4 regions of the Metabacillus flavus genome follow, and region 4 is predicted to be linked to each of the others. Evidence: riboswitches for the same ligand, from Rfam matches in the RefSeq annotation. Region 4 holds a riboswitch; each other region holds the start of a gene.

Region 1 (7,485 bases), 700 kb from region 4:
GAGTGCTGACGCGGCCGCGCCGTCCGAAACGATAATACCGGACGCTCCTAAGATTGCGGCAAAGGATAAAATCGTCATTGGATTGGCCAACGTGAGAAGGAAGCTTGAAAAATAGCTCACCGCAATATTCTGCCCTGAAGCATGCGCAGCCTTTTGTGAAGGCCTGGAGAGGATGGTTTTCACCCCCAAGTAAAGCAGAAAAATAACACCAAGCAATTGAATCCACAGCTGGTATCCAATGAGCACATCAGAAATGACCGTCAGACCTAAGCCTGCAATCAAACCGTACACGGCATCGGCTGATGCGGCACCTAACCCCGTTGCAAAACCGGATGCTTTTCCTTGCGCAAGTGTCCTCTGAATGCACAAAACCCCGATTGGCCCCACTGGTGCTGCAATCGAAAGACCAATCAGCATCCCTTTAATAGTTAGCAGGATATCCATTTATCTTCCTTTATGGATGGGCAGCCGGGTTGTTTCTTTTGCCGTATCCATTACAATGGTTGTTTTTGTTCGAATGATTCCTTCCAGTCCCTTAATTTCCTGACTGATTACACGATCCAGATCCTTCGTATTCCGGCAGCGGATTTTCAGGAGGTAGTCATCTTCCCCTGCAATATGATGGCATTCCTGAACCTCTGCCAACTGATTCATTAACTCCAGAAAGGGAGTTCTATGTTCAGGGCGGGCTAAAGAGACCGCTACGAATGCTGTTAACTCACACCCTGCTAAATCGGGATCAATTACAGCTCCGAATTTCTTAATAACCCCCTGCTCCTGCAGACGGCTGACCCTCTCTGCTGTGGCAGGAGCTGATAATCCGATTCGGGCAGCAAGATCCGCCCATTTTATTCTGGAATTGTCCATTAACACCTCAATAATCTTTGAATCAAATGAATCCAATTACTTTCACCTTCTTTATATAACATAAAACGTATAATAACCTATTATTCGAAGGTTTATCAACTGCTAAAAAACCGGCACCTCATCGATGCCGGTGTCGAACTCCTACTTTCTCAGTGAAGAATTCATCGCCGATTCCATTCTTTTCAAATAGCTTCGCATGGCAAACCAAATGATAAAGTAAATCACGGCAAAGCATGCGGCCGCAAGGGAAGCAGCAGCTGCCGTCATTGGAACCCATCCCGTAAAAATGGCGACCGTAAAATAAGCTGTGATGGAAAGAAGGAAGTGACAGACTAACTGTTTGAGAGGACTCCATTTTTCATAATCAAAAATGAGAGAGGAAACCCCGAAGTATATACCGATTATCATACTTCCCAGCATATGCTTCCATATTTCAGAAACCGCTACGCTGATATCCATTCCGATCAATGCCGACAATGCCCCAAACGTTATTAATGCAGAAATGCCAAGCCCGATTAAACTTCTCTGAAGGATTTCAACTGCCATTCTTAAAACCTCCCATTAATTTGTCCTTTACCGCGCCTGCAAAGCTCCTTGAAACATACTCCTTATTGCCGCTGTAAAAATAAACACATAGATTTCCGTTGAACGAAAGCTCAAATTTCTCAACTTGATGCAAGTTTCCAATCACCGATTTTGAAAACCGGGTAAAAAACCTCGGAGCAAGCATTGCTTCTACTTCATACAGCTTCATCTTTAACTCAATCCGCTGCTGGTCGGCGGCTGCAATAATTTTTCTGTTTTCCGAATACACAAAATCTACCTTCGCCGGATCCAGTAATATGGACTGCTCATCCTTCACCCCGATGAGCCTGCCCGGCTGGGAGGCCTTGACGCGTTTCACCAGCTCTTCAAGCTCAGTCGTCCACTCCTTCGCCTGAATGGTTATAACGGTCTCCTCCATCGCCCCATCTATTTCAATCATCACCTTCATCGCAGCACCTCAGTTCTTTTCTTGTCTTCATTATGTATAGCGGGAGATGTTATTTCTTTTAAAATAGCATAAGATGACAGGATTTGGGGGTGAGCTGCCAGTTTTTGAGGATGAAAAAAACGGCCAGCCCAAGGCCACCCGTTTTTCTACTATTAAACTCTCTTCTTAACATGAAAATACGTAACCGCCAATGCCAGTACTAAAACCGTTCCTTTTACAATTTCAAACGCATAATAAGGAAGATTCATCATCGTGAGACCGTTGAGCAGCACTCCGATCAGTGCCGCCCCAAAGAAAGTCCCGAGAGCATTGGGCTTTCCGGCTCCGAGGACGGAGAAGCCGACGAATACAGCGGCGACCGCTTCCATGAGCATGGAGGCACCGGCGTCGATTTGGCCTGAGCCGACACGGGCAGCAAATAGAATACCTGCCATCGATGCGAAGACGCCAGATACTGTATAGGCTGCGAATTTCACTTTATTCACGCTGATCCCTGACAGCCTTGCTGCTTCTGCGTTCCCGCCGGTCATGTACAGGATGCGTCCCCAGCGGGTATGGTTGAGGATCCAATAAACGATGGCGGTAAAGAGAAGCATGATGAGAACCGGGACAGGCACACCGGCAATCTGTCCCTGTCCGATCCACAGGAACGATTTGTAAAACTCTCCGGGTGCCGTGCCTCCGGCTGTCAGCGGCATATGGCTGTAAATCGAGTATCCTTCCGTGTACGTCCGGTGAATCCCGGTAACGATGTACATGGCACCTAGTGTCGCCAGCAGATCCGGTATGCCGATTTTAACGATTAAGATAGAATTAAAGATTCCAACCAAAATTCCGACTCCGATTGGCAGGAGCAAGACGAGCCATAGCGGCAGCTCATACCATACCATGAGAGAGGAGGAAATGACGGTGGCAAGCGACATCGTTGCTCCAACCGACAAATCAAACCCGTCTACGATGAGTGTGAACGTTACGCCAAGGGCAAGCAGCGTAACGATCGAAATCGAACGCAGAATATCTGATAGATTGCCATACGAGAAAAAGGCGTGGTTTACAAAGCTAAAATAAATTAAGATAACCGCCATCAGAACGACGGCGCCGTATTTATACAAAAACCCGATGAGCTTTTCCTTCATGGATGTCTTCCTTTCCACCGCTTGCGTAAAGCAGAATCTTGTCCTGTGTGGCTTCTTCTTTTGTCAGCTCTTTGACGATCCTGCCGTCATACATAATGAGAATCCGATCAGCGATGCCTAGAATTTCGTTCATTTCGCACGAAAAATAGAGAACCGCTTTTCGTGCTTCGGTTAATCGGCGGATGAGCTGGAATAGATCTTTTTTCGCTCCGATGTCGACCCCCTTGGTCGGTTCATCAAACAAATAAACCCTTGCGTCTCCATACATCCATTTGCCGATTGCAACCTTTTGCTGATTTCCTCCGCTTAAGTTTTCAGCAGGCGTCAAAGGAGAGTCCGCTTTGATTCCAAGCTCCGTGATGACCTGTTCAGCATGCTGTTTCTCTTTTTTCCGGTTCATTTTTAAAAACGAAGAGAAGGATTTCAAATGAGGAAACGACATGTTTTCCTGGATGGACTCATGAATGAAGAGCCCCTCCTTTCTCCGCTCCTCCGGGATTAGCGCGAATCCTGCTTTAATGGCTTCAGAAGGCTCCTTAATCCGATAAGGCTTCCCGTCTAAGAGAACCTTGCCTTTCTTCCAGTTGTTCAGCCCGAAAAGCGTTTTGGCAAGCTCTGTTTTTCCCGCTCCGACTAATCCGGCAACTGCGACGACTTCCCCCGCTGAAACAGAGAACGAAATGCCCTTCAGGCGCTCTTCATCCTCCAGCCCATCTACTTGGAGAAGGGTTCGGCCGATCTCCGTTCCCTCCTCCTGCATTTCCTGGGTGAGGGCACGGCCCAGCATGGTCTCGATAATCTGCTCCTGCGTGACCTCTGCTGTTTCAAATGTTTGAATAGTGCTTCCGTCTCTCATTACCGTAATCCGATTGCAAAGCTCGAATACTTCCGGAAGACGGTGGGAGATAAAGATACAGCCGACTCCCTGCTTCACAAGCCTCTGGATAATCGAGAAAAAATGCTTCGTTTCTTCAATTGACAGCGGTGCCGTCGGTTCATCAAAAATAATGATTTTCGCCTTGCGGACAAGGGCCCGCGCGATGAGAACCATTTGCTTCTGGGCAAGCGTTAATTCAGAAGCCATTTTCATAACCGAAATGCGGTCCTCCTGCAGCAGCTTCAGAGCCTCCTTCGCCTCTCGATTCAGCTTCTTTCGGGAAACCGTCCATTTTTTGGAGGAGGAGAAGGAGTCGAGCATGATGTTGTCAGCGACCGACAGCTGAGGAACGAGCGCTGTATCCACTTCCTGGTACACACAGTCGATTCCGAGTTCCTTCGCTTCTTTTGGCGAGCGGATCTGAACGGGCTGCCCGTTTACAAAAATTTCGCCGCCATCCTGCGTATAGGCACCTGACAGGATTTTCATCAGCGTGCTTTTCCCCGCTCCATTCGCTCCAAGCAGCGCACGAACTTCCCCGCTTTTCAGTTCAAAATGCGCATCCTTCAGCGCCTTAACACGGCCGAATGATTTGGAGATGTTTTTCATTTGCAGAAGGCTCATCCTTCTCCCTCCTTCTCTGTTATTTTCCTTCTTCCAGCTTTTTCAGCTTATCCGTATACCCCTGCTCGCTTTTTCCCCAGCCTTCCACGTGCTGATCCAGGTCATTCGTTGTCACCTGCTCCTTCGGAAGGGCTTCCTTCGTCACAAATACCGGCTTCAATTTCACTTTTTCCTCCACGCTGTCCCCATTGATTTTCTGATAAGCGTAACGGACCTGAATGCGTCCGATGTCTTTCGGATCGACAGCGGCAGAAGCGACCCATGGGCTGTTTTCCTTTTGGATCATCTGAAGATCCTCATCACTCATGTCAATTCCATACACTTTAATATCCGTTCTTCCCGCCTGCTCAAGAGCACGAACCGCCCCTTTTGCAAATTCATCCCAGGCTGCCCAAACAGCTGTAATCTCGCCTTTATTCGGATACTGCTTCAGGATCGCTTCCATCTGGGCCTGTGTATCGAGAGCCGTGTTTTGGGTTGCGGCACCAAATGCGGCCACTTCCTTAATGCCTGTGTTTTCTTTCAAAAATTGCTGATACGCGATCTGGCGGCGTTCCATCGGAGCAAATCCGGCCACCCAGATTTTCACGATGTTCGCTTTTCCGCCTGAATCTTTAGCCAGCTGATCAAGCGTCATCTGTGCCATTTGCTGGTCACCCTGTTCAATCGACGTTACACCCTTTGATTCCACCCCTGCATCAAACGCAACAACCGGAATGTTTTTGCTGATCGCTTTTTCGACACCGGCAGTCAGCGCTTCCTTCGTTCCGTGATCAATCAGAATCGCGTCAAACCCTTGATTAACCGCGGCATCCACATTGGACGCCATTTTTGCCAGATCGCCGTCAGATGTGAACACAACGGTTTGGCCGCCAAACTTTTCGGTCTGCTCTTTAACGCCTTCTATGTATTGAGCTGAGAACGTTCCAAGGTTCTGCTGCATAATAAGGGCGATTTTCTTTCCTGCAAGCGGATTGTCTTTGCTTGCCTTTGCTTTTGTTCCTGCCTGCTCGCCCACTTTCGGCTGGCATCCTGCAAGCATGGCGAGAATGAGAAGCGCTGCCAGAAGGATCTTTGCATATTTTTTTGTCATGATCTTACTCCCCCTAATAGAAATATTCCGGACGTTCTTTCGAGGGCTTTTCTTACCGGAAAAATAGGAAAAGCCCCTTTCTCATAAAGAAAGAGGCTTGAAGAATTAAAGTCGTCTTCTAAAGCCTCTTATCTCTCAGAAAGTAAAAACCTTTCTGTTGGAATTAGCACCGTGCCTTCAGGGTCAAAACCCTGGCGCGTCTTGCTTTCGCGCCCCGTCTCGCGACGGAATTACGGTCGGTTGCTGGGCATCATAGGGCCAAATCCCTCCGCCTGCTCTGGATAAGAGTGCAATCTGAATAGTATGAAATTTTATTTCCTGAGCTGAATGTTATCACCATTTTTTACAGCCTGCAACATTTTTTTGAAAAAACTTTCAATTCACTCGGGAGTAAATGGGTTTTGCCACAGGATTGCTGGAAATGCCTGCTTTATGCTGAAAGTGAATTTTGAAGGTCTTCAAAAAACTGAGGAGTTTATCAACGGCATTTCCAGCCTGGCTCAAACCGTCACACACAAGTGGAGACGGCATTCCGGTTTAAAGAATAGGCTATGTTAAAGCATTATGTTGATGAGACGCAAGCGGGAGCAGCCGGACAGGTGAGACCCCGCAGGCTCACCGCCAGTCCAAGGATAAGCGAACGCCTGCTAGCTGCAATCAACAGCCAAGTTTAACAGAGCTAAAGAATAAGAGAACCAGTCCGAAAACTGGTTCTCTCTCTTTCTCTTATGCCTTGAGCTCCGAATTTTCATCCGCTGCACGACCAGGAAGAAAGATCGTTACAGCAGATAAAATTCCAAATACAAGGGCAAAACCAATCAATACCCATACACTTCCCCAAAGCAAATTTGAATCCCCCAGTGAGATGACCGCTTTAAACCCGGCAATCGTATAGGTAAACGGAAGCCAGCCGCTGATTGCTTGAACTCCCTCAGGCAGCAGGATGACCGGCAGGCTTGCTCCGGTTGTGGTTATCTGTGCAACAGCCAGAATAAAGGCGAGGAATCGGCCAATGGTTCCTGCAACAGCGGTCAGGGCAAAGATGATAATCATGAAGACGAGACTGACGAAAACAGCGAATAGGATAAAATAGAAAGCGTTTTCAACTTGAAGCTGCAGAATAACTAGAGTAAAGATCGAAAGGACAAGTGCCTGAATGACGGCAAAAATCGCCATTTGGCCAAGCTTGCCCGCATACCAGCCAATGCCGGAGGCTTCTGCAGGCTTTTTGAAATCAGTTACAAAAGTAAGAAGCAAAATGCCAGCGAATAATGCTAATGACAAAATATAAGGTGCGGTTGAGTCACGATAAAATTCATATTCATTTACTGTTTCTGATGCGAGTTTTACAGGTGAGGAGAACATAGAAATGTTGTCGTCCCCCGCTTTAATGCTTCCGGTTTTCTCGGCTCCGCTAGCAAGACCGTCTGCAAGCTGGCCGCTTCCTTCCTTCAGCTTCAGAACGCCGGCGTCAACTTTTGTGACTCCGTCTGTCAGCTGGCTCCAGCCATTCTTGACAGTTTCATTTCCGCCGCTGACTTTAACCAGTCCCGTATGAAGATCTCCCGCTCCTGCGGTAAGGGTCCTCCACCCGGCATCTACTTCCGTGTTTCCGCTGTAGATTTTTTGTGTACCGCCATACAGCTCTGAGACTCCAGACTTCATCTCTTTCCATCCGGAATTCACTGATTGATTTCCGTTGCTTACTTGCGCAGCTCCGGCATTCAATTTTGCAACTGATGAGGTAAGCTCCTTCCAGGAAGAAGAAAGGGCCTGGTTTCCATTTGCAATCGCTTTTGATCCGGCCGCAAGCTTTGCTGCCCCTCCGCTCACCCGGGCTTGTCCTTCTTTTAGCTTTGTCATGCCGGCGGCCAGGGCATTCGCACCGTCTGAC
Region 2 (7,485 bases), 2.7 Mb from region 4:
CAAGCGTGGTAGATGTAGCCCGGGCCCTGAATATTAGCCACGGAACGATATACCGACATTATCCAAGCAAGGCCTCTCTAAGGGAAGCAGTAGCTGAAAGATGGCTGCACAGCATCATTTCGCCGCTTAAGGATGTTTTCCAGAAAGACTGTACGTCGTCAGAACGGCTGCACGAATGGGTAAAGACGTTAATTCACATTAAGCATTCCCTCGTTAAAGAGGACCCGGAGCTTTTCACCATGTATACAACCCTTGCTGAAGAATCGGTGGAAGTCATCGGCGCTCACATTCAAGAACTCGTTGGCCAGATAATCCCGATCATTCAGGAGGGAATCGCCAATCACGAATTTAAAACCGCTAATGCAGAAGAAACGGCGAAAGGCATTTTTATGGCAACCGCGCGTTTTCATCATCCTGCTCACGCAAAAGAGTGGGCTTCCCCAACCATAGAGGAAGAGTTCGATTTGGTCTGGAAGCTAATCCTATCAGGTATTTTAAAATAAAAAAAGCAGATCTTCCGTTTGAAGATCGGCTTTTTCAATCTATATCAAGATGCAAGGAATTTTGGGCTGACATAAAAGGTGATTTGAAGCCAGCCCTATTTTGGGTTTCTAGTAACGTTCGTTCGCAGATCATCAGCCGATTACTCCAGTCATAGAAACAATACGGTCTCTTCTCACAGTTGGAGACACAGGGAATCATATTTGGTGGGCGATTGGCTGGTGCGCGCTGATTTTTGCCGGCGCCTTCATATGGTCCGCTTGGGCGTTCAAGCGGAATGCCGGACGGGGATAACAATATTTACACAGCAAAAAAATCCTTGCGGAAACCTTCGCAAGGATTTTTTAAGCATTAATTGGTATTCTCCTCTTAAACCATCTGTTTAGCCTCCACAATCACTCCATCGAAAGCGGATTGATAAATTCTCCTTATGTCATCCACCATCAATGGCATCGGACTCCGGGCGAGAATTCTCTTCTGCTTCACCCCATCCCGTGTTAAATCCTCCAAAGCCGATTCAGGTACATCAAAACCGGCTAACGTGGAAGGAATGCCAACGTCTTTTACTAGCTGCTGAAATTCTTCAACGCACTTATACGAAGCTTCTTCCTCGGAAAGTCCTGTTGAATGTTTGCCGAGGGCAGTCAGAATATCCTCCATCCGCTTGACACAGCTTTTGCGGATATAGCCCATGACATAAGGGAGCAGAACGGCATTGGATTCCCCATGAGAGATATGGAATTGGCCCCCGAGCGGATAAGCCAAAGCATGGACCCCTGCTACACCGGCATTAAAAAAGGCGAGTCCGGCCATGAAGCTGCCACTGCTCATGTCGATTCGTGCCTGCTTGTCCTTTCCATCCTCAACGGCTTTACGAATGGACCGTCCGATTAATGTTATGGCGTGGAGGGCCAATGCATCAGTAGCAGGTGATGCATTGACGGAAACATAAGCCTCGACAGCGTGCGTGAGTGCATCGATGCCGGTTGCTGCGGTTACTTTTGAGGGAACAGATACAGTCAGCTCCGGATCAACGATGGCAGCATCCGCTAAAAGGAAATCATGGGTCACTACATCCTTTGTTGTTTCTAAGGACAGAACAGAGATATTGGTAACCTCTGAACCGGTTCCGGATGTGGTTGGGATAAGGATTTTAGGCAACCCCTTCTTTTCGATGGTTTTCGTTCCGGTTAAATTTAAGTAATCCGCTGCAGAACCATCGTGCACCGCCAGAACCGCTGCAAGTTTTGCTAAATCAAGGGCACTTCCTCCTCCAAGACCAATAATCAGTTCAAACCGGCCTTCACGTGCAAAGGCAACAAGCCTTTCTCCCGTTTCAAGCGGAGGCTCAGGAACAACGTCTGTGTAAGTAGTGACAGAGTAGCCCTGTTTCTCAAGGGGAGCGGTTATGCGTTCAGTTAAACCGATTTTTTCAAGCATAGGATCTGTTACAACAAGGATTTTTTCCGGTGAATGCTTTTCCACTTCCGGCAGCAGGTGTTCCAGTGATCCCCATCCTGTATAGCTCAGCGGGGCGAAAACTAACTTGGCGATGCTCATTAATCTGCCTCCTTATTCATAATAGCCTTCTGTTGATTTACGGAAGGATTTGAACTGATCGGCATCGTGGCCGAACCACACTTGAGAGTTTGTGAGATTGGCGATCCGGCGTATTTTTTCAACGGCATTTGCATAGCCGAGAGAATCATAGATGATGCCGGGAGGCTTGATGGGAGGGCCATAGCTTTCAGCTGTATAAATAGCGTCGGAGGCAAGAATGATTCCGCCGGTTTCCGGCATATTAATTTGCAGGCCGAGCATTCCCCAAGCATGTCCGCTCCCGAAATTGAGGATATTAATCCCCTCAGCGAGCTGCAAATTGTCCTCACTGCGCTTAATGGTTTTCCATTGAAGATTATTTTTGATCCAAGCATCAATATCTCCCCAGATGTAGGCGCCTTCCTTTTGATTGCGGGCATAGGTCTGAAGAGCGCCGTTCAGCTCATCCTCATGCACAATGATTGTGGCATTCGTGAAAAGCTCGAGGCATCCGGCATGATCAAGATGCAGGTGGGAGGCCACGACAAATTTGATATCTTCTGCTCTAACCTTCAGTTCTTCCAGCCGGTTATGAAGATAGCATTCTTCCGCCATATCAATCGGGAACATTTGCTGGGTGGCCTTGCCCCAACGGCCCTCTGCACCCATAGAATTGGGGTTGCAGGCGGTATCGAAAAGGATTTTGCCTTCTGGGTGGTCAATCAGAACGGTATATACGGGGAATTCAACAAATTCAGCAGGGGCATTGGGGTTTTCCATGGTCGCTGGATTGTGCATGGCAATCATCCAGTTTTTGTCCATCTTCATACGTCCGTTGTCCATTACATAAAGCTTCGGGTTAGCGTTCAGCTTGTTTGCCATTGATTCATCCTCCTTGTTTTCATGTAACCGTTTTCTATTTCCCGGTTTCATTTAAATGATAAACTTATCTATTGAAGAAATGTTGACAATCTTCTGATAGATTGATAATGTTAGAAAAAAATAATTTCTTATCCAGAGAGGTGGAGGGACTGGCCCTTTGAAGCCTCAGCAGCAGGTCTGTACAGACACTGTGCTAATTCCAGCGGGTGAATAGCCTGATAGATAAGCTTGTCCTTTTATTTGTCAGTCACGCACTCTTTGCGAAAAGGGTGCGTTTTTCATTTTTCTGGGTGTGAAACAAAGGAGAGTCAAGATGGGGAGAGAGACTGGATTTCAGCGGAAAATGCAATCAAGACATTTAATTATGATTTCGCTCGGAGGTGTGATTGGGACCGGATTATTTCTAAGTACAGGCTATACGATTCAGCAGGCAGGTCCATTAGGAACGCTTCTTTCCTACCTTGTTGGTGCGGTGGCTGTTTACCTTGTCATGCTTTGCCTGGGAGAGCTATCGGTACATATGCCTGAAACAGGGGCTTTTCACAGCTATGCTGCTAAATACATTGGGCCTGGAACGGGGTACACGGTGGCCTGGCTGTACTGGCTGACATGGACGGTCGCGCTCGGATCGGAGTTTACGGCGGCCGGATTGCTGATGCAGAGGTGGTTTCCTTCCGTTAATGTTTGGATCTGGAGTGCACTGTTTGCCGTTTTGATATTTGTATTAAATGCTGTGACCGTTAAATTTTTTGCAGAATCAGAGTTCTGGTTCTCTTCTGTGAAGGTGGCAGCCATCGTGATCTTCATCATCTTGGGCGGAGCTTCCATTATCGGGATTCTTCCTCTGGCTGATTCTGAACCTGCGCCTTTCCTGTCAAACTTCACAAATGAAGGCTTGTTCCCAAATGGAGCGTTTGCCGTTCTGATGACGATGCTGGCTGTGAATTTTGCCTATTCGGGGACAGAATTGATCGGAATCGCTGCCGGAGAAGCGGCGGACCCGGAAAAAACAATACCAAAGGCTATTCGGACAACGGTGTGGCGATTGATTATCTTTTTCGTTGGAACGATTGTCGTCCTGTCTGCCCTGCTGCCTTCCTCGGATGCCGGTGTGCTGAAAAGCCCGTTTGTGGCGGTTTTCGAGAGAATCGGGCTTACCTTTGCAGCGGATTTGATGAATTTTGTTATCCTGACCGCCATTTTATCTGCCGCCAGCTCTGGTTTGTATGCGGCGTCCAGAATGCTTTGGTCCCTCGCGGATAAGAAAACGATCTCTCCTGTTTTTGCAAAAGTAACGAAGCGCGGCGTGCCGTTAAATGCGCTTCTTCTCAGCATGGCGGGAGGCGGCTTGGCCCTGCTGTCGAGTGTCATTGCACCGGACACGATTTATATCGTCCTTGTTTCTATTTCAGGTCTAGCTGTAGTCGCGGTTTGGATGAGCATCAGCGCGTCTCAGTTTTTCTTTAGAAGGCAATATATCAGGCAGGGGAACTCGGTAAAGGACCTAGGATACCGGACACCGCTTTATCCATTCGTGCCGATAGCATCTTTCATCCTTTGTCTCGCGTCACTGATTGGAATCGCCTTTGATCCGACTCAGAGGATTGCCCTCTATTGCGGCATTCCCTTTATCCTGTTTTGCTACGGAAGCTATTATGTAACCCAGATTATGAAGAAGAGGGGCGAAGTTTATGCCGAAAAAACTGAATCCAATTGAAGAGATTTTAGCTGCCTATCCAATTATGATTCTCGATGGCGCTCTTGCTACAGAGCTCGAGCGGCATGGCTGTCATTTAGATGACCCCTTGTGGTCGGCAAGAGTGCTGCTCGAAAATCCTGAATTGATTTATCAGGTTCATACAGATTATTTCCGTGCCGGAGCTGACTGCGCAATTACGGCAAGCTACCAGGCATCGGTCGATGGATTTTTAAAGCGGGGAATGGAAGAAGCGGAGGCACTGAATCTTATCAAAAAAACGGTGCAGCTCGCTAAGAAGGCAAGAGATGATTTTTGGGAGGGAAATGAGCAGGCGAACCGTCCTAAACCGCTTGTTGCAGCTTCGATTGGCCCTTATGGAGCCTATCTTGCTGATGGATCAGAGTATAGAGGAAACTATGGTGTGACAGATGAAGTGCTGGCTGCTTTTCACCGCCCTAGAATTGCTGCCTTAATAGAAGCGGGTGCGGGTGTGCTTGCCATTGAAACCATTCCCTCCCTTCAGGAAGCAAGAGTTTTAGCCTTGCTCGTAAAAGAATTCCCGGAAGCTTATGCCTGGCTGTCTTTTTCTCTGAAAAATGATGCGCAAATCAGTGACGGGACACCGCTTGAGAAATGTGCAGAGCTATTGGAAGGAAACAGCCAGATTGCCGCAATCGGAATCAATTGTGCCCCGGCTTCTCTTGTCACGGAATCCGTTAAAAGACTAAGCGCTCGTACCGAAAAACCGGTAATTGTCTATCCGAACTCAGGAGAAGCATACGATGCCGCTACAAAAACGTGGCATGGCCACGAATCCGATCATGAACTGGATCATGAATCCGAAGACTGGTACCGCGCCGGGGCTCGGCTAATAGGCGGATGCTGCCGAACGGGTCCGCAGCATATTAAAAGACTTTCGGAAAAGTGGCGGGCAGCTGAAAAAGGATTGGAACGGGCATGATATACTTGGAGGATCCAATTCTCGAAGGAGCTATGTCCAGTGAAATACTTCAAAGGCCAAATGAAACAGCTGGTTAAAGACAACAAAGAACTGCAGCACCGCTTAAAAGAAATGATGGAAGAACATGACCTGGAGAAAAATTTCGCCCTCAAAGCACTTTATCATTCAGAAGTGGCTGAAGGCGGAAAGTATCAGTTAGCATACCAAGCACTTGATCTGCCTAAAGGGTAGGTCATTTTTTTTGTGATTTTTTACTTATCAACTGTTTTCTACAGAGAGAACTGCCGTTTTTGATTCAGTCTCGTTGCTGGTTCATTGATTTATTATCGCAAATCTCCATATATGATTGAAAACGCTGATATATTATCGATATTTCCAATATATGATCGAAAACCACTATTTTATTAGCGATTCCCCAAATTTCGACACTGATTTACTCGCCGATCGCCTATTTGCCCCACCGCTGCCTCAACGCCTCCGTAAAGGCCTCCACGTTCATCTTGCTTTCCATTGCAGGCGAGTACACCATTGAAAGCTTCCGTTTGAAGGTGTGATCCTTTAACGGAATAATGGAGAGCACCTTGTTCCGGATATCTCTCTCAATCACATAATAGGAGAGCAGAGACAATGCCTCCATTCCGCTTATGATCGTCTCTTTTATTCCCTGATTGCTGCTGATTGTCAGGAGCGATTGAACCTTTAATCCGTTGGACCGGATAACGTGCTCCAAGTATTCCCGAGTCCCTGAGCCAATTTCTCTTGTCACCCACGATTGGCTGTGAAGGTCTGCAATGACGGCTTCTCTTTTTTGAGCCAGCGTATGCTTGTTGGACGCTACAATAAACAGTTCATCCTCGAGGAAGGGCTCGACGGTCAGTTCTTTTTCATTGGTCTGCCCTTCGATGAGTCCGATGTCCACCTTGAAAAGGCGGACGGATTGAACAATCTCCTCCGTATTGCCGATGATGATCTCAAGATCCAGGTTCGGATATTTCGCTTGAAAATCAACAAGAAAGGCAGGAAGAATGTATTCTCCAATCGTGAAGCTCGCTCCGATTGTCAGCTTGCCTTTTATATCATGGTGATGCTCGAGAATATCCTGTTTCGTTTGGTCATACATGTTGATCATTTGTTTGGCACGGCTGTAAAGGATTTCGCCGGTTGGAGTGATTTTTAACGATTTTGGCGACCGGACAAAGAGTTTCGTTTGAAGCTCCTTTTCCAGATTTTTTATATGAAGGCTTACACTTGGCTGAGAAATGTGAAGCAGCTCGGCTGTTTTCGTGAAATTCTTTACTTCTGCAAGTGTGATGAAAGTTTTCAGTGCGTCATAGTACATCGTATCCCGCCCTATCTATTATAAAAACTAATAAATGTAATTATTTATATGTATTTTACTAATAATTAGGATTCCAGTAAAGTGGAAGTAACAACATAAGGAAGTGGCAATCATGGAAGAAGCAATCGAAAGACCAATAAAACAAAACATAAATTTGGGGTGGATAAAGGGAATCGGAGTGACGCTTCTTTTGGCAGCCGCAGCCAAGTATCTATCCGGCTTTCCACTGCTCTCGATTTTAGGACAGCTGGTAATTGCCTTAGTGCTTGGCATGGCTTGGAGAGCGGTGTTCGGTGTGAAGGAAGCCTTAATCCCGGGTGTATCTTTTTCAAGCAAAAAGCTGTTAAGGGCCGGCATTATTCTGCTTGGCATGAGGCTGAATATAGCCGATATTTACAGCGCCGGATGGAGTGTGCTTGCCATCTCCATCATTCATGTCGTCTTCGCTCTCTTTGTTGTCTACTGGCTGGCACGATGGCTCGGAGCAGAGAAAAAGCTGAGCCTGCTTACTGCTTGCGGAACAGGGATTTGCGGTGCTGCAGCAATAGCGGCCATTTCCCCGCA
Region 3 (7,485 bases), 940 kb from region 4:
TTCGAATCCCATTTTGTTAATTGCCTTCATTGTACCTTCGCTTAAACCTAGATCTTGGAACTTTGTATTCAAATTTATTCATACTCCTTTATTTATCTAGTCTTCGCAGACTTAGTTATAGTCTTCACAGACTTAGTTATCCCGTTCATACTTCATTAAGAAGCCCGTAAACACTTAAATTCAATCATAACACGATATGCAGGTTAATACAATCAGGCAAAAAATTCAATATTTTATCCCCTATGCTGCTAAAGTAAATCCCTTTATACCTGCTCCTGTTGATTGCTTTGTCTGCGAGATGTGGAAATACCCAGAAAATCCCCTGTCTCATTTGCCAGCTCTTCAAAATCCTCTCCGTGACAAACGAGGTGTGCAGATGAAGGCAGAAAGCAGAGTTTCTTCTCCTTCGATCCAATTCTCCTATATAAGTAATGGGCGCTCTTAATAGGAACAATACCGTCGCATTCGCCCTGCACAATCAAGACTGGAATGGTGATTCCGGGAAGTCTCGGCTTTACGTAATTAACAAGCTTTCTAAACTGGAATGCAGCCAATATCGGTGTTTCCGTTACTTTTTTCCTGTAGCGCATATATACTTCATTTTCTTCCAGAAGTCCCCTGAATTTATCCTCAATGATACACCTGACATCTTTCATAAACTGCCGGGGATTGACATAATAAGCTGCAGCACTTAGAAGAACCAATTTACTTACCGGATATTTGGCAGCAAGGTAAGAAGCAATCATTCCCCCCATTGAAAACCCGATGACATACACTTCCGAACAGGCTTGATATAAATTTTCCAGCTCCTGCTCTGCACATTCAATCCACTTCTGAAAACGAATTCCTTTTAGTGATCCCGCTTCTTCGTGGCCTGGAAGACAAGGTGTTCTGACCTCCCAATCCGTATGCTTTCTCAAATAATCGGCAAGCGGTTCTACTTCATACGGGGCACCTGTAAAACCATGAATACATAGACAGCCAATCATCTTATCCCTCCTGAATCCAGCCCTTTATTAAGCATTACCCTTCAAGAGAGAAATGAAAAGATGATTTTGGCTCTTTTTTTGAATCATATGGTTTTAGTATAGCCCAAATTTCATGAGATTTTTCAGTCTTGCTGAAGTGCTTCTACCGCCTCTTCAAGCTTCATGCCTCTTGATGCTTTTACGAGAAACAGATCGCCTGGGCGGGCAAATTTTTTCACAGCTGAAATAAGCTCTGCTTTATCGGTAAAGCTTTGAACCTTCTCATTAGGGAGGTTCTTCCTTACTCCTGCAGCAATAAATTCTCCCAGCTTCCCATACGTAAAGACATGGTCCGTCTTGCCGGCACTTACATGCTCTCCTGTCTGCTCATGGAATTCTGCTTCCTGATCGCCAAGCTCCAGCATGTCACCCAGAATGAGGATTTTGCGTGAATATCCTTTTAAGTCCTCTGTCAGTCTGATCGCCGCCTTCATGGATGTCGGGCTCGCATTATAAGCATCATTAATAACAGACCAGCCTTTAGAAGATTTTAACAGCTCAAGGCGCATTGCTGTCATGGCAAGTTTGCTCAAGCCACTTTTAATCGCATCATCCTTCATTCCAAAGTGGCGGGCGACGGCGATCGCCGCCAGGGCGTTCCAAACGTTGTGTTTGCCAAGTACCGGGATCGCAAACCGTTCCCCTTCAGGCTGTACAGTAAATTCCACTCCGGCATCGGATTGAACAATATCTGATGGGTATAGGTTATTTTCCTCAGTCTCGCCGAAGGTCATTGTTTTTCTGTTTAATGCTGGGACTCTCTCCGTTAATAGCGGTTCATCTCCAAAGTAGAAAAGTACCCCTTCCTCCTTCAATCCGGAAGCAATTTCAAGCTTTGCTTCAGCAATCCCCTCACGGGAACCAAGGTCCATTAGATGGGATTCTCCGATATTTGTAATAATGGCTGCATCCGGCTGGGCAAGCTGGGAAAGGAATTCAATTTCCCCTTTTGAACTCATGCCCATTTCCAAAACGGCTACTTCTGTATCCTCAGGCATTGCAAGCAATGTGAGCGGAAGGCCGATATGATTATTAAAATTCCCCTTGGTTTTATGTACGTTAAATGACGGGGAGAGAGCAGATGCAAGCAGGTCCTTTGTTGTCGTTTTGCCATTGCTTCCAGTAACACCGGCAACCTTGACGTTCAGCTGTTCTTTGTAGGCTTTCGCCAGCTTCTGAAGAGCTGCAAGCGTGTCTTCAACGAAGATAACAGGGGCATCAGCAGGAGGATTAAGTTCCTTTTTTGCCCACAGAACAGCAGCTGCTCCTTCGCTGAGTGCCTTTTCCGCAAAGCGGTGTCCATTAAAGTTCTCTCCCGTTATCGGGATAAATAAAGAGCCTGGCAAAACGCTGCGCGAATCGGTTGAAACACCGGCAGCTGACCGGTCCTCATATTGTGCGGCAAGCCCTTCGCCTCCAGCCATTTTCTGTATATCTTTAAGCGTTCTCTGAATCATGCAGGTATTCTCCCTTCTAAATCGAGATAGGCCGGCTCCTCGTTGCCTGCCTGTTATGGCAAACGCGGATAAGCCAGCCCTCCTTTATTAAAACGTGTGTCTGATCTGCTGTTTTTCTTCGTGGCGTTCAATGGCAAGTGAAACGAGCTTTTCAATGAGCTGAGGATACTCCAGACCCGTATGCTTCCAAAGAAGCGGGAACATGCTGTATGGGGTAAAGCCCGGCATCGTGTTCACTTCATTAATTAAAGCTCTTCCGTCTTCAGTAAGGAAAAAGTCGGCGCGCACAAGTCCGGCACCGTCGATGGCTTTAAAAGCAGCAATAGCCATTTTTTCAATCATTGCATATTCTTCTTCCGTTACTTTAGCCGGAATCATCATGTCTGTATCGCCGTCCACATACTTCGCTTTATAATCATAGAATTCTTTTTTCGGAGCGATTTCTCCTGTAACGGAGCATGCAGGCTCATCGTTTCCGACTACGCCAATTTCAATTTCACGTCCAATGATTCCTTCTTCGATAATGATTTTGCGGTCATAGGAGAATGCTTCCTCAAATGCAGCTTCCAGTTCTTCGCGGTTTTTGCATTTGCTGATGCCGACACTGGAGCCAAGGTTGGCAGGTTTGACAAAGCAAGGATAGCCCAGTTTGGTTTCTACGTTAGTATATGCCGTTTCCGGATCTTTTTTCCACTCACTGCGAATCAGCCAAACGTATTCAGCCTGCTCAAGTCCGGCTTGCGCAAACAGATTTTTCATTGCTACTTTATCCATTCCTGCTGCAGAAGCAAGAACCCCGTTTCCTACGTACGGAATATTCATTAGTTCAAGCATTCCCTGAATGGTGCCGTCTTCCCCATTAGGTCCATGAAGAAGCGGGAAAATTACATCAAAAGGCTTCTCTGAATTATCGCCGTTAGTGGACGGGAATAAATCTGTGTTCAGTGCAACAGGCAAAATCGCTTCACTAACTTCATGTCCAAGCTTTAGAGCGGCTGCATTTGAAGCAGGTTCGTTCAGCTGTTCCCCGCGAATCCATTCGCCTTTTTCCGTAATATAAATAGGATGTATATCAAATTTGCTGAGATCAAGAGCCTTGATTACAGCAAGGGCTGTTTGCAGAGAAACTTGATGTTCTGCGGATTTCCCTCCGTATACGAGGCCAAGTTTAATTTTCATTATTTATTTCCCCCTCAATCTTTCAGGTGCAGTCATTTTTTAATCACTCTCACCATTTTATCACCTTCCGGCATTTTTGTTATAGATGACCCTGTTTTTATCTCAAAAGATTCGTATCGCATTATTTTTTTATGCATAGCGAATTAGTCGTTAAATGACGCAGTTTGTATTAAAATAAGGGCAGGAGGGATTTTCACATGGAAAAAATTACATCATCCGAGCAGTTTCAGCAGCTTATTTCAACAGATAAGGAAGTTTTAATTAAATTCTTCGCAGATTGGTGTCCTGATTGCACCCGAATGAATTTCTTCATCGATGAAATCATCGAAGAATACAAAGAATACCAATGGTTTGAGATCAATAAAGACGAATTTCCTGAGATTGCCGAGCAGTATCAGGTAATGGGGATTCCAAGCATCCTGATTTTTAAAAACGGTGAAAAGCTTGGCCATCTTCACAGTGCGAATGCCAAGACACCTGAACAGGTACAGGAATTTCTCGCGGAAAAACTTTAAGCACAAGCTCTTGCTTGTGCTTTTTTGATGTGCATCTTCGGAATAAATAACCACCGCAGATTATTCACCCAAATCTCAAACAGATAAACCCACTCTGCGGTTATGAACCTCATAGACACAGCTTTATACACATTTTCTCAAAGCGGTCCTTTCAATCGTCATTCCTCGTTAAAATCAGTGGAAAAGAACGTTTATTTTCCAGGAAATAATCTATCTCTCCCCTGCTCGACATCTTTATTCCCTAAAATCCGGAGTGTCCAGTTCTTGACAAACTGGTCCTTCGGTCATATGATGTATTTTAATTAAATAGTACTCTTATCCAGAGAGGCGGAGGGACATGGCCCTGCGAAGCCTCGGCAACGGATCACGATTTTTGTGAAACCGTGCTAATTCCTGCAGACACATTCATGTGTTTGAAAGATGAGAGAAGAGCCGGTCTGCTTTTCAGATTGTTCCACCCCTCTTCTGCTCATGAAGAGGGGTTTTTTGCGGTTTTTATGAGATAAGGAGATGGGTAGATTGACAGATTTTCTTATAAGAGGAACACAATTATGGAACCAGTTAAAGACACTTCCGCAAGATAAGCATCCTGCTGTTATTTTCAACTCCCATATCACAGGGTTGGCTATTTCCCGGGCCCTGGGAAAGAAAGGCATCCCCATTATCGCCCTGGACAGGGATGGACGGGCGGTTGGGCTTCAATCTAAATATGTTCATACTGCCGCTTTATGTCCCAATCCATTTACTGAAGAGGCGGAATTCATCAGTCTGCTGTTGGAAATCGGACGGAATCTCCCTCAAAAGGGTGTATTGTTTCCGTGCAATGATGAATGGGTGCTGCTCGTCAGTAAACACCGGACCGAGCTTGAAAAGTATTTCTTATTCCCGTTTGCTGAGTGGGACAACGTTGAATCTCTGTTAAATAAACGGAAGCTTTATAAAAAAGCTGCTTCCTTAGACATTCCGATCCCTGCAACGTGGTATCCGGAAGAGTTTTCAGGAGAATATCCTGACGATCTTCCTTTTCCATGCATCGTAAAACCTGTGGAACAGCGCAGTTTTTATGAAGCTTTTCAGACGAAGGCTTTTACTGCAAACAGTACGGAGGAGCTCACCGGCATACTGGCCAAAACAGCCAGCCATGAGGTTGTGATCCAGGATATCATCAGTAGCTCTCTTTCAGACTTTTATTCTCTTTGCACCTATACCAGTATGGACGGGGAAATAAAAGGCCAGTTTACCGGCAGAAAGCTTGAGCAATATCCTTTGAACTTCGGAACGGGCTGTCTTGTAGAGTCTGCTGAAGGCGGCCGGTTTGTCTCTTACGGAGCTGAAATATTAAAAGCGCAAGGGTATTACGGAATTGCGGAGACAGAATTCGTATATGACAAACGGGATGACACATATAAATTACTGGATGTGAATACACGAGTTTGGAAATGGATCGGACTTCCGATTTTCTCCGGAGTTAACCTGCCTCTTCTCGCTTATAACGAAGTGACCGGGTTGAAAGGAGAATCCCAATATCCAGTATTGGACTATTCAAAATGGGTATATTTCGATGACTATTTAAAGGTTAAGCAGGAACGTCCCGGTACTTTCCATGGGCACCTGTCCGATTCCGAAATGGCTTCGGTGCTCTTCGGGGAAACCTCCACACATATAACAGAAGCTGTATTTTCAGCTGAAGACCGCGCACCTTCTGTACAGCAAGTGAAAAATAAATTCAATCAGGGGTATATATGCCCGTGCTAGGAAAGGTGTGAGTGGGATGAAATACGGATTTTGGCTTCCCCTTTTCGGGGGCTGGCTTAGAAATGTTCAGGATGAAAAGATGCCTCCTACATTCGACTATGCAAAAAAGGTCATTCAGTCAGGAGAGAAATGGGGCTATAGCACAACTTTGATTGCAGAGCTTTATTTAAACGATATTAAAGGCCCGGAATACGATTCGCTTGAAGCGTGGACAACGGCAGCGGGACTTGCCGCAGTCACTGAAAAAATTGAAATTATGACGGCCATCAGACCGGGCTTTCATAACCCCGCAGTGGCGGCCAAGATGGCGGCCAATCTTGATCAGATGAGCAATGGCCGATTTACGTTAAATGTCGTCTCCGCCTGGTGGGAAGAAGAAGCGAGACAGTACGGAGGCATTTTTACCGAGCATGATGAGCGCTACAGCCGGACAGAGGAGTTTGTTGAGGTCTTGAAAGGTCTTTGGACGGAAGATTCATTCTCCCATAAAGGAAGGCATTATGAATGCAAAGAAGCAAAGCTTTTCCCGAAACCAGTTCAAAAACCGAATCCGATCCTGTATGCAGGAGGGGAAAGTCCGCGCGGAAAAGAGACGATTGCCCGCTATTGCGACGCTTATGTGATGCACGGGGGAACGGTGGATGAAATCCGTTCAAAAATCGGAGAAATGGTTCGTTTAAGAGAAACCGTGAATGAAAATCCATTCGCCTCCTTTGGAATGGCCGCATACGTGATATGCAGGGACTCTGAGGAAGAGGCGGCAGAAGAGCTCGCTCGCATAACCGATGTAAAAGAGTCCTCCGCTTACGCAGGCTTCAAAGATTTCACAAGCAAATCCCAGCTTGAACAGCAAATCCAGCTTCAGGATTATTCGGTTTCAAACCGGGGACTGCGCCCGAATCTAGTCGGAACCCCTGAACAGATTGCAGAGCGGATCATCCAGTTTGAAGAGGCAGGTCTTGATCTGCTGCTGCTCCAATTTTCACCGCAGCTTGAAGAAATGGAGCGTTTTTCTAAAACAGTCATGCCGATTGTGGAGAGAAAGAGGACCGCAGTTCAATAAACTATACACCAGTGTCTAATCAGATTTATACTGTGGGAAAGATTTTTAAGGAGGAATAAAACATGACAGCAACTCAACTAGAAACGGCTACATTCGCAGGAGGCTGCTTTTGGTGCATGGTGAAACCATTCGACGAGCTTCCCGGCATTCACGGCATTGTATCCGGCTATACAGGCGGACATAAAGAAAACCCGACCTATGAAGAAGTAAAAGCTCAAACAACCGGCCATGCGGAAGCGGTGCAGATTCAATATGATCCCAGTCTTTTTCCTTATGAAAAATTGCTGGAGCTTTATTGGCAGCAAATTGACCCGACGGATGATGAGGGCCAGTTTATTGACCGGGGCGAGTCATACCGGGCGATTATTTTCTATCATACGGAAGAGCAGCGGCAGGCAGCCGAAGCCACTAAAAAGGAACTGGCGGAAAGCGGTAAGTTTAAGAAACCGATTGTTACGCCAATCAGAGAAGCAAGTACATTCTACCCC
Region 4 (7,485 bases):
GTTCATTTTGTCCGCTCATATTTTCCACTCCTGACTTATCATTAATTCGCTCATACTTGATGATTCCCCAAGAATGGAAAATAAAACATACTAGGACTGACAAAAACAGAACCGGCAAATGCCGGCTCTGTTACATCACATTGAAATATCTTGCATCGGGATGGGAGACGACGATCGCTGAAACGGACGCTTCCGGTTCCATCATAAATCCGTCTGTCAACTCTATGCCTATCGTTTCAGGGCGTATCAGTCTGAATAGTTTAGCCTGATCATCTAGATCCGGGCAGGCAGGATAGCCGAATGAGTAGCGCTGTCCCTGATACTTGGCGGAGAACCGCTGATCCATTGTAAAGTCCGTTGCGTCCGGGAACCCCCATCGGTCACGGATGAGCTGATGAGTGCGCTCAGCGAGGCCCTCTGCCATTTCAAGCGCCAGTGCCTGGACCGCATGGCTCTTCAGGTAATCACCCTGTTCTTTAAAGCGATTTGCTGCTTCGCGAACATTTCGTCCCGCTGTAACGGCAAAGAAGGATACATAATCCTCACCCTCGCTTTCTTCGCGGACGTAGTCCGATATACAGCGGTTTGGAAGCTTGGCCTGACGCGGGAAATCAAAGGTTTCGAGCGGAGCGCCGACTCCTTCAGAAAAAATGTGGAGCTTGTTGCCTTCGCTTTGAGCCCTGAAAAACTGGTACACAAATGCGGGTTCAAACCAATTTTCTTTTTTTCCCTGAACAATCAGGTCTTCAATCAGCTGCTTCAGCGCCAGCGTTTTTTCATCTTTACTCGCAATAAGTTCTTTAATCTTTCCTTTTACCCCCAGATGGTGGCCAAGGAGCATCTGCATGTTAATGTACGGCAGGATATGCTCAAGACTGATGGATTTTACCACATGCCGTTTACAGTCGGCCGGCTTGAGAAGCTCCGCCGCCGTAATGGTTTTTCTTTTTTCCAGAAGTGTTGCCACTGCGGAGGATGGCTCTCTTGTAACCGTAATGGTTTCCGGAATTTCTTTTTTAACAAATTGAGCAGGGTCTTGTCTCAGTCTGTTAGCCAGAGAGAGGCCATCCATGGCATCTTTTGCATACAGCACGGTACCTTGATATTCAGGAGAAATTTTATAATCTGTGAATTTTCTTGATAGAGCCGCACCACCGACCATAATCGGAGTTTCAATTTCAGCCTGCTTTAAATCCTGTGCCGTCAAAACCATTTGCTGGGCTGATTTAACAAGAAGGCCGGACAATCCGATTACATCTGGTTTTTCCCTGCGGACGGCTTCGATGATTTCCTGCGGTGTGACTTTGATACCGAGATCGACAACTCGAAACCCGTTATTGCTTAAAATAATCTCCACTAGATTTTTGCCGATATCATGAACATCGCCTTTTACGGTGGCCAGCAGGATTTTTCCTTTCCCGCTGTCATCCTTGATTTCCATATGCGGCTCAAGGTAGGAGACGGACGTCTTCATAACCTCTGCACTTTGCAGAACCTCGGCGACAATGAGCTGATTCGTGTTAAACAGCACGCCAACCTCCGCCATTCCATCCATTAGCGGGCCGTTAATAATATCAAGTGGGTCCGGATATTTCTGAAGAGCTTTTTCCAAATCCGGAATCAGTCCTTCTTTTGTTCCTTCTACTACATAAGTTGCAAGCCGCTCTTCAAGTGTCAGTGTTTCAGCCGGTTTTTTGACCGTTTTTTTCTTTTCTCTGTAAAAATTTGTGAACAAAGCCAGGTTTTCATCGGTTGTATGGAAAAGCAGGTCTTCAGCCATTTTAATTTCCTCTGCCGGAATGCTTGCGAAACGCTCCAGTTTTTCTGTATTCACGATCGCGTAGTCGAGACCTGCCTTTGTACAGTAATACAGGTAGACGGCGTTTAATATTTCTCTTCCGACCGGAGGGAGACCGAAAGATACGTTGCTGACACCTAGGATGGTCAAACAATCAGGCAATTCTTTTTTTATCAGTTCAAGGCCCTTAACTGTCTCAGCAGCTGAGCCGATGTATTGTTCATCCCCTGTTCCAACTGGGAAAACAAGCGGATCGAAAATGATGTCAGAGGATTTCAATCCATGCTTGTTCACTAGCAGGTCGTGAGAACGTTTGGCGATTTCAAGTTTCTTTTCTGCTGTTGTAGCCATGCCAATCTCATCAATTGTACCAACTACAATGGCAGCGCCGTATTTTTTAACGAGAGGAAGGACGGCTTCAAACCGTTCCTCTCCATCCTCAAGATTGATGGAGTTAATGATGGCTTTCCCCTGTGAATATTTCAAAGCCGTCTCAATGACGATATGATCGGTTGAATCGATTACGAGCGGCACTTTAACCTTCTTCGTGATTTCCTGGATAAACTGCTCCATATCCTCGTTTTCTTCCCTGTCCGGATCAGCGAGACAAATATCAATGACGTGGGCTCCATTTTTTACTTGAAGACGGGCAATTTCAGCGGCCTCTTCAAATTTCTGTTCGGAGATGAGGCGCTTAAATTTACGTGAACCGATCACATTTGTTCGTTCTCCAACAAACAGCGGTCTCATGGAATCGTCATAAACGAGCGGCTCAATCCCGGAAACGGTATGCTGCTTAAGCTGCTCCCTTACTGGACGAGGCGGAAGGTCTTTAACGGCTTCAGCTAATGCTTCAATATGTGCGGGGGTTGTTCCGCAGCAGCCTCCGACAATGTTCAGCCAGCCTTTTTCCGCAAATCCCCTGATTTTAGCTGCAAGGGTGGAAGGGGATTCGTGATAATTGCCTTCTTCATCAGGAAGCCCGGCGTTTGGGTAACAGCTGACCGCCGTTCCCGCCATATCCGAGAGAGTACGAATGTGATCGGTCATGAATTCCGGTCCTGTTGCACAGTTCAGACCGACAGAGATTGGATTCATGTGCTCTAATGAGATATAGAAGGAATCGATTGTCTGGCCGGCAAGCGTGGTACCCATTGGTTCGATGGTTCCGGATACCATCAGCGGAATCTCCTTGCCTGTTTTCGCAAAGGCTTCTTTAATTCCAAGAAAGCCCGCTTTCACATTGAGCATATCCTGGCTCGTTTCAAGCAAAAGCAAATCTGAGCCGCCGTCAATCAGTCCCCGCGCCTGTTCTTCATAATTGTCGATTAACCGGTCAAACGTCGTGCCTCCTGTGACGGATAATGTTTTGGTCGTCGGTCCCATGGAGCCGGCGACATACCGCGGACGCTCATCTGTCGAAAAAGCTTCCGCAGCCTGTTTGGCAAGCTGTGCCCCCTTGAAATTGATTTCATAGGCAAGGTGCCCGAGCTCGTATTCATCTAAAACAATGGCGGTTCCGCCGAAGGTATTCGTTTCAATAATATCGGCCCCAGCCTGCAAATACGTTTCATGGATTCGGGAAATGACGTCAGGCATGGTTAAGGTCAAATATTCATTACACCCGTCATAAGCCTCTCCGCCAAAATCATCTGCCGTTAAATTAGCGTCTTGAATCATCGTTCCCATTGCGCCGTCTAGTACTAGAATTCTTTTTGCGATTTGTTCACGAATGCTGGACATGTGAAAACTCCCTTTCTGAACGCTGCTTCTCTTTTTCCCGGATGTACTCTGCCAGTTCGACTGAGTATTCGTATTTTAAAAACGGCGTAATCAGATAAATGCCGTTAAATAAGTCAAATGCCGCATCAATCAGGTCTTTTGCAATCGCAATGCCTTCTTTTTTTGATTGAATAGGATCCCCGCCCGCTTTTGCCATCGTTTCACGAATGCTGTCAGAAAGCTTGATGCCTGGGATTTCATGATGAATAAATTCTGCGTTCCGGCTGCTTGTCAGCGGCATGATGCCGATATACAGCGGTGCAGTCAGATGCTTGACCGCTTCATGCACCTCTTCCATCTGCTGGATGGAATAAATCGGCTGAGAGATAAAATAATCCGCTCCGCAGGCAATTTTTTTCTCCAGGCGTTCGGCCGCTTTATTTAAATGCCGGACATTTGGATTGAATGCTCCTGCCACAGTGAAATTCGTTTTGCCGCCAAGTGCTTTTCCTGAGTAGGATAACCCTTCATTGAACTGCTTGATCAGTGAAATCAAGTCGAAGGAGGACAGGTCATACACGGAGGTAGCACCTGGGAAATCGCCAATTTTAGAGGGATCACCTGTAATCGCCAGCACGTCCGTCAATCCAAGGGAATGAAGTCCCATTAGATGAGATTGAAGGCCAATCAAATTCCGGTCGCGGCAGGTGAGGTGAATAAGCGGCCTCATATCATGTTTTTCCTTCAGCTGGGTTCCGACAGCTGCATTGCTTACTCTCGGTGAAGCGAGAGAGTTGTCAGCAAGCGTGATGCTGTCAATACCGGTCTTTTTCAGTTCTTCGGCCCCTTTAAAAAACTTTTCCAAACCGAGCGTTTTTGGGGGATCCAGTTCGACAATAACGGACCTGCGCTCCTTAACAATTTGGTGGAGCGGGGGATAGGCAGGCTCGAGCCGTTCATGAACGGTGACGGGCTTTCGCTGCTTTACGGATTTTTCCTTGATTGGTGCAAGTCCTCTTAATGCATCAGCCATTGCCTTTATGTGTTTAGGCGTCGTCCCGCAGCAGCCGCCGATCAGCCTGGCACCTTGATTGCGGAAGGCTAGGGCGCTCTCTGCAAAGTACCCTTCATCCGATTCATACACAAGTCTTCCTTCTTCAACAGATGGAAGACTGCCATTTGGATAGACAGAGAGAAATGCTTTTTCAAGCAGCGGAACCTCTTCAAGCGATTCGAGCATGTGATACGGGCCAAGCCGGCAGTTCAGGCCGACAACATCTGCGCCGAGTGCTTCTAAGTCCTTTAAGCCTTTTTCAAGAGGTGTCCCATCCTGCAGCACACCGGTTTCATGCAGCGACACATTGGCGACAATCGGCTTATTGGTTTCTTTTCTCGCTATCTCAAGAATTGTTTTCAGCTCTTCCAAATCGTAAAATGTTTCGAGCAGAAGTCCATCGATGTCTTCATTAAGGAGTACATAAAGCTGCTCGCGGAAGCTGCGTTTCAGCTCATCCAGCGTGTGAGAGCTTTTTTTGAAAGCACGGACTCCGCCCATTGTGGCAAGAACATAAGCCTGGCTGCCTGCAGCTTTTCTCGCAAGCCGTGCCGCTTTCGAATTGATAGCCCGGATATCATCTTCCAGTCCATAGCGGGACAGTTTAATATGATTTCCGCCATATGTGTTCGTTTGAATAACCCGTGCACCAGCGTTAATGTATGCCTCATGAATGCTCTGGACCTGATCAGGGTTTGACAGATTCAACTCTTCAAAACATCGGTCAATGCCATGGGAGTATAAAAGTGTCCCCATTGCCCCGTCTGCTATTAAAATTTCATTTTGTAAATCTTCTAGAAAGCCCACCTGCTGATCCCCCCTCTAAAAAATAAAAAGCCTTCTTGTAGAAGAAGGCTTTAACATTCGGACTTCTTCTTATCTTCCAAGCACAATGCTTAGCTGGATTTAGCACCTTGGCACGCGCACTTGCATGACCGGTTGCTGAAGCGTCATCGGGCCAGTCCCTCAGCTTCTCTTGATAAGAACGATATGGAGTTGTTTAAAAATAGATTACTCCCAATTTACCTAATTTTTCGAAAACATTCAAGGGGGAAGGGGAGGTTTTTTACAATGGTACACTCATTTTCTAGGCTGAGAGCCTTCGTGAATGGCTGTTTATCAATTTATGCGTACACTTTCCAGTTTTATGATGAATTTTTGACGTTTATGATGAATTTTTCCAACTTATGATGAATTTTAGAGATATATGATGAATTTTAGAGATATATGATGAAAATTTAGAATTTATGCTGAATTGGAGGACAGTTCCGAAAAAAGACCGCTCACCCAAAGCGGTCCACGACAAAAATTATCGGTAATTAATAAATTGCACATCGATTGGAAGTTCAGCCTGTCTGATCGCCGCGATCACCTGCTGCAAATCATCACGGTTTTTTCCGGTGACGCGCACCTGGTCATCCTGAACCTGGGATTTCACTTTCAAGCCGGAGTTTTTAATTATCGTGTTAATACGCTTTGCATTGTCCTTATCGATCCCTTGAACGAGCTTGCCGCGCTGGCGTACTGTGCCGCCTGATGCACCTTCTACTTTTCCATACTGAATGTTCTTTACCGGTACTTCACGGCGAATCAGTTTGCTGATTAGCACATCTTTCAGCTGTTCAAGTTTATAATCATCGTCAGATACAAGAACAAGCTCTTCTTTTTCAAGTTTAATGTCGCTTTTGCTTCCTTTGAAGTCATAGCGGTTCTGAACTTCCTTTAACGCCACCACGATTGCATTCTGCACTTCCGGCAATTCGACCTTTGAAACGATGTCAAATGAGTTCTCCTTAGACATGTCATTCCTCCCGCGTTTTCATACTTGCACTTTACTCCACTAACCTTAAGCGAGATTCCCCTGCTGAAGGAAGTTTCACTTTATCCCGCACTAACGGGCAGTAGGGGACCGAGCCTTGGACTGGTTCACCTGCCAAATATGGAGCGTTCAATCTCATAACTGCCCGTAAGTGCCCGATTCTGTTCCACTAACCTTCAGCGAACCCCCCCGCTGAAGGAAGTTTCACTTTATCCCGCACTAACGGGCAGTAGGGGACCGAGCCTTGGACTGGTTCACCTACCAAATATGGAGCGTTCAATCTCATAACTGCCCGTAAGTGCCCGATTCTGTTCCACTAACCTTCAGCGAACCCCCCACTGAAGGAAGTTTCACTTTATCCCGCACTAACGGGCAGTAGGGGACCGAGCCTTGGACTGGTTCACCTGCCAAATATGGAGCGTTCAATCTCATAACTGCCCGTAAGTGCCCGATTCTGTTCCACTAACCTTCAGCGAACCCCCCCGCTGAAGGAAGTTTCACTTTATCCTTTGATTATAGTAGAATTAAACATGCCATACAACATGTACGCGGTACAGAAAGGTTAGGTGACTTGTGAGAGCAGGCACGTATGAACGACTGGAAATTGATGAGCGTTTGGAATTTGGCTATTTCCTGACGGATGGGGAGACGAGAGTTCTTCTTCATGACAGTGAAATAACGGAGCCAATTGAAGATAAAGAGTTTGTAGATGTTTTCCTTTACCTGGATTATGAGAGCAGATTGGCTGCAACAATGAAAATGCCGACTCTACGGGAAGGAGAATACGGCTGGGTGGAAGCGATGGATGCGGTTGATCACATGGGTGTATTTGTGAATATTGGTCTTTCCAAGGATGCCCTTATCGCAAATGATATTCTGCCTGAAGATCGGCTGATTTGGCCTGAAAAGGGAGATCAGCTCTACTGTACGATGAGAATTACTGAAAATGGCCGCTTTTTTGCTAGACTGGCATCAGAGGATATCATTAGCGAAAAATTTGTGCCGGCGACACGCGAGGTGTTTAATAAAAGTGTTTCTGGGCATGTATACCGCCATATCGAAGCGGGGTGTTTCTTTATTTCGGTAGAAGGC

The links. A riboswitch is a leader RNA that binds a small molecule or an ion and turns the genes downstream of it on or off. The one in region 4 is predicted to bind S-adenosylmethionine.
Region 1: it holds a riboswitch for S-adenosylmethionine, as region 4 does, so the genes downstream of both, J9317_RS02605 (sugar ABC transporter substrate-binding protein) here and J9317_RS06180 (bifunctional homocysteine S-methyltransferase/methylenetetrahydrofolate reductase) in region 4, are expected to answer to the same signal.
Region 2: it holds a riboswitch for S-adenosylmethionine, as region 4 does, so the genes downstream of both, mmuP (S-methylmethionine permease) here and J9317_RS06180 (bifunctional homocysteine S-methyltransferase/methylenetetrahydrofolate reductase) in region 4, are expected to answer to the same signal.
Region 3: it holds a riboswitch for S-adenosylmethionine, as region 4 does, so the genes downstream of both, J9317_RS01410 (carboxylate--amine ligase) here and J9317_RS06180 (bifunctional homocysteine S-methyltransferase/methylenetetrahydrofolate reductase) in region 4, are expected to answer to the same signal.

Annotation. Positions count from the first base shown of each region.
Region 1 covers NZ_JAGVRK010000001.1:488,642-496,126, reverse strand. Annotated here, with positions in the region: gene J9317_RS02635 (LysE family translocator) at 1-444, opposite strand, end outside; gene J9317_RS02630 (Lrp/AsnC family transcriptional regulator) at 445-903, opposite strand; gene J9317_RS02625 (DUF3021 domain-containing protein) at 1,009-1,413, opposite strand; gene J9317_RS02620 (LytTR family DNA-binding domain-containing protein) at 1,403-1,861, opposite strand; gene J9317_RS02615 (ABC transporter permease) at 2,014-2,997, opposite strand; gene J9317_RS02610 (sugar ABC transporter ATP-binding protein) at 2,966-4,498, opposite strand; gene J9317_RS02605 (sugar ABC transporter substrate-binding protein) at 4,518-5,591, opposite strand; SAM riboswitch class I at 5,717-5,879, opposite strand; partial or broken gene J9317_RS20480 (hypothetical protein) at 5,991-6,149, shown strand; gene J9317_RS02600 (YhgE/Pip family protein) at 6,318-7,485, opposite strand, start outside.
Region 2 covers NZ_JAGVRK010000001.1:3,918,767-3,926,251, reverse strand. Annotated here, with positions in the region: gene J9317_RS19945 (TetR/AcrR family transcriptional regulator) at 1-503, shown strand, start outside; gene J9317_RS19940 (iron-containing alcohol dehydrogenase) at 871-2,061, opposite strand; gene ahlS (AhlS family quorum-quenching N-acyl homoserine lactonase) at 2,074-2,922, opposite strand; SAM riboswitch class I at 3,048-3,151, shown strand; gene mmuP (S-methylmethionine permease) at 3,236-4,639, shown strand; gene mmuM (homocysteine S-methyltransferase) at 4,614-5,582, shown strand; gene J9317_RS19920 (hypothetical protein) at 5,622-5,813, shown strand; gene J9317_RS19915 (LysR family transcriptional regulator) at 6,031-6,921, opposite strand; gene J9317_RS19910 (YeiH family protein) at 7,034-7,485, shown strand, end outside.
Region 3 covers NZ_JAGVRK010000001.1:247,645-255,129, reverse strand. Annotated here, with positions in the region: gene cshA (degradosome RNA helicase CshA) at 1-72, opposite strand, end outside; gene J9317_RS01430 (alpha/beta hydrolase) at 264-989, opposite strand; gene J9317_RS01425 (UDP-N-acetylmuramoyl-tripeptide--D-alanyl-D-alanine ligase) at 1,112-2,485, opposite strand; gene J9317_RS01420 (D-alanine--D-alanine ligase) at 2,573-3,664, opposite strand; gene J9317_RS01415 (thioredoxin family protein) at 3,862-4,179, shown strand; SAM riboswitch class I at 4,492-4,606, shown strand; gene J9317_RS01410 (carboxylate--amine ligase) at 4,699-5,934, shown strand; gene J9317_RS01405 (LLM class flavin-dependent oxidoreductase) at 5,951-6,997, shown strand; gene msrA (peptide-methionine (S)-S-oxide reductase MsrA) at 7,060-7,485, shown strand, end outside.
Region 4 covers NZ_JAGVRK010000001.1:1,190,781-1,198,265, forward strand. Annotated here, with positions in the region: gene J9317_RS06170 (SDR family oxidoreductase) at 1-19, opposite strand, end outside; gene metH (methionine synthase) at 131-3,541, opposite strand; gene J9317_RS06180 (bifunctional homocysteine S-methyltransferase/methylenetetrahydrofolate reductase) at 3,525-5,381, opposite strand; SAM riboswitch class I at 5,448-5,560, opposite strand; gene J9317_RS06185 (YajQ family cyclic di-GMP-binding protein) at 5,884-6,375, opposite strand; gene J9317_RS06190 (CvfB family protein) at 6,967-7,485, shown strand, end outside.